3 regions of the Bacillus sp. BACIII genome follow, and region 1 is predicted to be linked to each of the others. Evidence: riboswitches for the same ligand, from Rfam matches in the RefSeq annotation. Region 1 holds a riboswitch; each other region holds the start of a gene.

Region 1 (2,196 bases):
TGTTTGAATACTTTTCGTTTGTTTTTTCGTACAATAATAATACCAAAACTTTTTTTGGGAGGTATGTAAAATGATGCTACTTATTTTTGCTGCTTTGACAGGATACCTGGTTTTCTCTTTCAGTAAGGACAACCGCCGGAAAACGCCAAAGACAAGCCCGCTGGTGACAGCTGCCGACACGAATAACATCATTGATTTAAATGCGATCCGTCAGAAACGCCGGATGCCGCTATCATAAAAACGACAGCTGCCGCAAAATCGGCAGCCTTTTTTTGTGCACCCCTCCAATATGAAACCATCCGTCTCCTTTTTACGTACAACATAAAAAAGGAGTTTTTTTATGTATCATTTTTATATCAAAGAGCGGATGTTTACGTTTAAGAATCGGTTTCAAGTGTTTCTTGAAAGCGGAAAAGAAGTCTACAATGTTGAAGGAAAGCTGTTTTCGTTCGGTGATGAATTGAAGCTGACTGATTTGGACGGCCGCACGCTCGCCAGCGTCAGTCAGAAACTGATGTCGCTCGTTCCCCGTTACGAAATTTCCGTCGGCGGCAAGCCTGTATGCCAAGTCATCAAGAAAATGACGTTTTTCAAACCGAAATTTGAAATTTCCGGAGTCGGCTGGGATATTACCGGCGATGTGTGGGGACGGAATTTTCAAGTGACAGACGGGAAATCAAACCGGATGACCGTCACCAAATCATGGATGAGCTGGGGCGATTCTTATCATTTGGAGATTGAAAATGAAGAGGATATTGTTCTTTGTCTTGCGATCGCAATCGTGATAGATATGATTCTATTTGAGGGTGATAAATAAAAATATTTATCGAAATATATTGACAATATAAGATAATATACTAAGATTAAGAGTATTACAGTTTATTCTGAAAAATAGCATATTTCCTTATCAAGAGAGGTGGAGGGACTGGCCCTATGATACCCGGCAACCGCTGTTCAGCAGAATGGTGCTAAATCCTGAAGATAAGGTTGAGATTTGCGGACGCAAGCTCTTCCCTATCCAAGGGAAGAGCTTTTTATATTTCATTGAGGAAAGAAGGAATCGTTCATGTCACAGCAAAACACAGAACAACCATTGCACACTCTTCTTAGAAAAAACCCGCCGTTTCGCGCGGATCAGGTCGGAAGCCTGCTCCGGCCGGCGGCTGTGAAGCAAGCCCGCCTGCAAAGAGCGGCGGGTGAGATTTCGGCAGAACAGCTGCGCGAAATCGAAAACCAAGAAATCATCCGCAGCGTAAAAAAGCAGAAAGAAACCGGCCTCAATGTCGTGACTGACGGCGAATTCCGCCGGGCCTGGTGGCATTTTGATTTTCTCGAAAACTTAGACGGCGTCGAAGCGTTTACGCCAGATAGCGGCATTCAGTTTCACAATGTACAGACGAAAGCGCGCGGCATTAAAGTAACGAGAGATATTGATTTTTCTCAGCATCCGATGCTCGAAGATTATAAATTTCTTCACAGCATTGCCGGCGATGCTGTTCCAAAAATGACGATTCCAAGCCCGAATATGTTGTTTTTCCGCGGAAAATTGGAAAAAGCGGCGTATCAGAATGATTACAAACAATTTCAGCATGATGTATCAAAGGCGTATAAAAAAGCGATTCAAGCTTTCTATGACGCCGGATGCCGCTATCTTCAGCTCGATGATACCGCATGGGCCGTTTTCTTATCGGAAGCGGGGCTTCGCCAGATTGAAGCATTCGGAACGACGCCGGATGAGCTGCGCAGGCTGTTCGCAGCTTCTATTAATGACGCCATTAAGGATCGTCCTGCCGACTTGAAGGTTACGATGCATATCTGCCGCGGCAACTTCCAGTCCACATGGACGGCTGAAGGCGGATATGATGCGGCGGCGGAAACGATTTTTGACGGGCTTGACCTTGACGGATTGTTCTTGGAATATGATGATTCCCGCTCCGGCGGCTTTGAACCGCTCCGTTATGTCAAACGCTCTGATCTTCAGCTTGTACTCGGTTTGATTACGTCGAAACACGGCGATCTCGAAGACAAGGACGCGATTAAACGCCGGATTGAAGAAGCTTCTCAATATGTCAGCCTGGATCAGCTTTGCCTCAGCCCGCAATGCGGATTCGCTTCCACTGAGGAAGGAAACCTGATCACAGAAGAACAGCAATGGGCAAAACTGCGCCATGTCGTCGACATCGCCGGTGAAGTCTG
Region 2 (2,196 bases), 1.2 Mb from region 1:
TTCACTGCCTTCGGTGTATTCTGTGAGAAATGCTTCATCGTGAAGGTTCTCGGCAAATAAAACATGCATGATACCGAGAGCGAGTGCGGCATCTGTGCCGGGGCGAATGGGAATAAACCAATCGGCAAGCCGGCCTGTTTGGTTCTTATGTACATCGATAACGACAATCTTAGCTCCTTTTTTCCGGGCTTTTTGAGCAATCATGACCTGATGCATATTCGTGCTGACGGCATTGATTCCCCAAAAAATAAAGAGCTTTGCATGTATGGTCTCTTCCGGATCAGTACCTGCGCCTTCTCCCATTGTATAGTTATAGCCCTCAGATCCGGCTTTGCTGCAGATCGTCCGTTCGAGCTGGCTCGCCCCGAGTCGGTGGAAAAAACGGCGGTCCATTCCCTCTGCCGCCAGTTTTCCCATATTACCGTAAAAGCTGTACGGGAGAATGCTTTCCGCTCCTTCTTCGGCAATAAGCTCTTTCCAGCGCGCACTGATCGTATTGATTGCTTCGTCCCATGAAATAGGCGCAAACACGGCTTCGCCTTTTTCGCCGATCCGTTTTAACGGGACGGTTAAGCGTTTTTCATCATAAATGCGCTCAGCCATGTGTCTGACTTTGTTGCAAATATTCCCTGATGTGACGGGGTGATCCGGGTCTCCCTGAATGTTAACGATTTTTCCGTCCTTTTTTGTCACAAGTAAGCCGCATTGATCGGGACAGTCCAGTGAGCACACCGACTTAAAGACCCCATTTGGCTGTTTTGCAGCAGAATTCATAGCCCATTTCTCCTCTTTTTTTATATTGTAAGCATTATAACATTTCGAAATAGATCGTCAATTCAGAAAAAAAGTGTTGACATCACGGAAAGACTTATCTATGATGAGTTTATTCTTTTAAAAGTCTGACAATTTCATCATTTTATTTTCTATCAAGAGAGGTGGAGGGACTGGCCCTATGAAACCTCGGCAACATTTATTGTGCCAATTCCAGCAAGCGTATGCTTGAAAGATAGGAAAGAATGGTCTATACATATTTGTGCGCTTCAAGCGGATAAAGACGGTATATGAATCTCTTTCCTTCTTCGGGGAAAGAGATTTTTTTGTGAAAAAATTTATGTGAAAAGGATGTTTTGCACCATGACGGTTTTAATTACCGCACCCTATCACGACGAGGGGCTGAAGGAGCTGACAGATCTGTTCGGCCGGACTGTGCACCTGCCGTGGAAGAAGCACGGCCGGGCCTATCGGGAAGATGAATTAATCCGGATGATTCAAGAGACAAACGCGTCGGGGCTTATTACCGAACTTGATAAGGTATCAGAGCAAGTGATTGATATATTGCCGGATTCCGCTTTTATCGGCGTCTGCAGAGGGATGCCGTCTAATGTGGATATCACGGCGGCGACTAAAAGAAAAATCCCTGTCTTCTATACACCGGCCCGCAATGCCCAGGCTGTTGCTGAAATGTTTATCGGAAATGTCATTTCGTTTTTGCGCCACACGTATTCTTCTCATCAGTGGCTGAAGGACGGGAAGTGGAATGGTGATTATTTGCAGGCTTACGTCAAATTCAGGGGAAATGAGCTGACGGGGAAAACAGTCGGCCTTATCGGTTTCGGAGCTGTCGGACAGAGAATCGCCCGGCTGTTGACGGCTTTTGACTGCAAGGTGCTGTACTATGACCCCTTTGTCAATCATGAGAACCGGGAGTATGAAAAAACGACGATTGAACGGGTATTTTCTGAAAGTGATATTGTCTCCGTTCATTTGCCGCGCACCGAAGAAACCATCGGCCTGATCGGCGCCCGGCACTTTCAATTGATGAAGCAAGAAGCTGTTTTTGTCAATACATCAAGAGCGGCGGTTACAGACAGAAAAGAGCTGCTGCGGGTGCTGAAAGAACGGCGGATTAAAGGAGCGATCCTTGACGTGTTTTATCACGAACCGCCTGAATCTTCTGATTATGAATTGATCTCACTGCCGAATGTGTTCGCGACTCCCCATTTAGCGGGCGCAACATTTGAGGTGGAGGATCATCATGTGAGGATTTTAAATGAGGCGCTTTTCAAATGGAAAAAAGATCAGCTCTGCTCAATACGTGAACTTTATAACAAAAGAGATCTTGAGATGGAAGGATAGAAAAAGGAGGAGGCTGTAATGGCTGAACAAAAAGGCTACCTTGTATTTGACATCGGGACG
Region 3 (2,196 bases), 1.9 Mb from region 1:
GCTGATTCAATTCTTCTTTTTGAGCTGAGTTCGCTCCTGTTGCGAATGCTTTCAAAGCTTTAAGTGCCGCTTTTGACTCTTCGATCTGCTCACTGACGGCCGCTTTGCCGGACAGAAGCCCTTCTTTTAAGACGCCGAGTTCCGCCAGTTTTTCTTTAGCGTATGACAGGCCGTTCAGCAAATCCTTTTCAAGATGCTCGTCAGGGTGTTTCGCCACCGGCACGTGCAGAAGGCTGCTTGAAGGCTGAATCCATAACTCCTCAACATCAGCGTGGCTGAGGATATCCAAAGCCGCATCAAGGCGTTCTTCAACATCGATTTTCCAAATGTTTCGGCCGTCGATCACACCGGCTGCCAGCACTTTATCTTTCGGGAAGCCGTGCTTTTTCAATTGCTCAAGGTTTCTGCCTTTATCATGCACGAAATCAAGCCCGATTCCCTGTACAGGATACGAAACGAGTTCTTCATATGCATCAACCGAATCGAAGTATGTCTGCAGGAGGACATTCAGCCCTGAAAGCTCTTTTGTAATAGATTCATAGAGTTCTTTTGCGGCGCGGACATCTTCAGCAGAGGCTGTCACAAGGGCAGGCTCATCAAGCTGAACCCATTTGACGCCTTCTGCTTCAAGCTCTTTCAGCAGCTGTACATAAAGAGGAACAAGGCGCTTTTGAATCGCTTTCGCCTCTGATTCTTCGTATCCTTTCGCAAGTGTGACGAATGTATACGGACCGACAATGACAGGTTTCGTTTCCGCTCCGAATTCTTCTTTGATCCGGCGGTAGTCGTCAAGCTGTTTGTTTCTCGTCAGACGGAATTCAATGCTTTCGTCATATTCAGGAACGATGTAATGGTAGTTGGTGTTGAACCATTTTGTCATTTCACTGGAAACGGCGTCTTTAACACCGCGGGCAATCGCGAAATATGTATCAACAGGATCCGTGATGCTGCGGAATCTTTCCGGAATCCAGTTAAAGCTGACGGCTGTATCAAGCACATGGTCATAATGAGTAAAATCAGAGACCGGCACGATATCGATATTTTGGTCAAGCTGTGTTTTGACAGCTGATAAGAATAAACCGTCAAGCTCTTTAAGAAACGTTTCTTTATCAGTGTTTCCTTTCCAATAAGCCTCAAGCGCTTTTTTCCATTCTCTGTTCAAGCCGATTCTCGGAAAACCGAGATTTGAAGTTTTGATTGTAGTCATTAAGTCTCCTCCTTTAAGTGAGATGTAACAAAAAAGCCTCTTTCTCATGAGAGAAAGAGGCTTTAACATCAAAATGTAAGCCTCTCTTATCTCTCAGATCACGTCTGATGGAATTAGCACCGTGCCTTAGGAGACAATCGTCTCGGCGCAAAAATCACGCGCCCCATTTCACAATGGAATTACGGTCGGTTGCTGTTGGGGTCAAAAGGCCAATCCCTCGCCCAACTCTCGATAAGAGAAAATATTTCAATTTTTTTGAAAAGTTACATCATTTGTTGGTTATCTTATCAGCTTATTCAGATCACTGTCAATAGAAAATCTCACATTTTAAAAATTGGTGATGTTGACAAGCGGATCAATCATTATATGAGAAAAATATCAGAAAGACAGCAGCTGTGCCTGTTCGGCTCTTTCCATGAGCACATCAGGTGCGTCTAAATACAGAAACCCGTTCCCGGCCAATGTTTTGGCGATGCCCAAAGGAAGAGTACGCCGCACAAGCTGGGCATAAATTTCGGCTTCAGAAAGCGTCCGCTGAAACGAGTCCTGTTCAAGCCCTTTTATTAAGGCCAGCGCTCCGCTCACATGCGGGGCGGCCATTGAAGTGCCCGTCAGCTTCCCGTATTTATGGTTGGGAAGGGTGGAGAGAATGTTTTCTCCGGGCGCCACGAGGTCGATTTCTTTATTTGCGTTTGAAAATTCTGACGATTTACGGGCGATTGAGACTGATCCGACGGCGATCACTTCATTGTAAGCGGCCGGATACGACAGTTCTTCTGTCCGCTCGTCTCCGTCACCTTCATTTCCTGCTGCGCAAACGACCAGTACACCGCTTTTTACCGCATTTGTGACGGCTTCTTTCAGTTCAGGCACATCGTTCGGGCCGCCGAGTGACATGGAAATAATGTCCGCCTTTTGTTCAACGGCGTAGTTGATGCCGTTAATGATCCATTCGTATTTGCCGCTGCCGTTTTGACCGCCGAGAACTT

What was found. Region 1 has a riboswitch for S-adenosylmethionine ahead of ACXN9U_RS18110 (5-methyltetrahydropteroyltriglutamate--homocysteine S-methyltransferase). Riboswitches for the same ligand answer to the same signal wherever they lie in the genome.
Region 2: linked by a shared signal. The riboswitch ahead of ACXN9U_RS05175 (2-hydroxyacid dehydrogenase) and the one ahead of ACXN9U_RS18110 (5-methyltetrahydropteroyltriglutamate--homocysteine S-methyltransferase) in region 1 are both predicted to bind S-adenosylmethionine.
Region 3: linked by a shared signal. The riboswitch ahead of metE (5-methyltetrahydropteroyltriglutamate--homocysteine S-methyltransferase) and the one ahead of ACXN9U_RS18110 (5-methyltetrahydropteroyltriglutamate--homocysteine S-methyltransferase) in region 1 are both predicted to bind S-adenosylmethionine.

The regions. Positions count from the first base shown of each region.
Region 1 is NZ_CM174437.1:3,671,453-3,673,648, forward strand. It holds gene ACXN9U_RS18100 (hypothetical protein) at 71-238, shown strand; gene ACXN9U_RS18105 (LURP-one-related/scramblase family protein) at 341-817, shown strand; SAM riboswitch class I at 902-988, shown strand; gene ACXN9U_RS18110 (5-methyltetrahydropteroyltriglutamate--homocysteine S-methyltransferase) at 1,067-2,196, shown strand, end outside.
Region 2 is NZ_CM174437.1:979,347-981,542, forward strand. It holds gene ACXN9U_RS05170 (molybdopterin oxidoreductase family protein) at 1-774, opposite strand, end outside; SAM riboswitch class I at 921-1,013, shown strand; gene ACXN9U_RS05175 (2-hydroxyacid dehydrogenase) at 1,135-2,136, shown strand; gene ACXN9U_RS05180 (FGGY-family carbohydrate kinase) at 2,155-2,196, shown strand, end outside.
Region 3 is NZ_CM174437.1:1,712,328-1,714,523, reverse strand. It holds gene metE (5-methyltetrahydropteroyltriglutamate--homocysteine S-methyltransferase) at 1-1,207, opposite strand, end outside; SAM riboswitch class I at 1,291-1,445, opposite strand; gene ACXN9U_RS07990 (S8 family peptidase) at 1,586-2,196, opposite strand, start outside.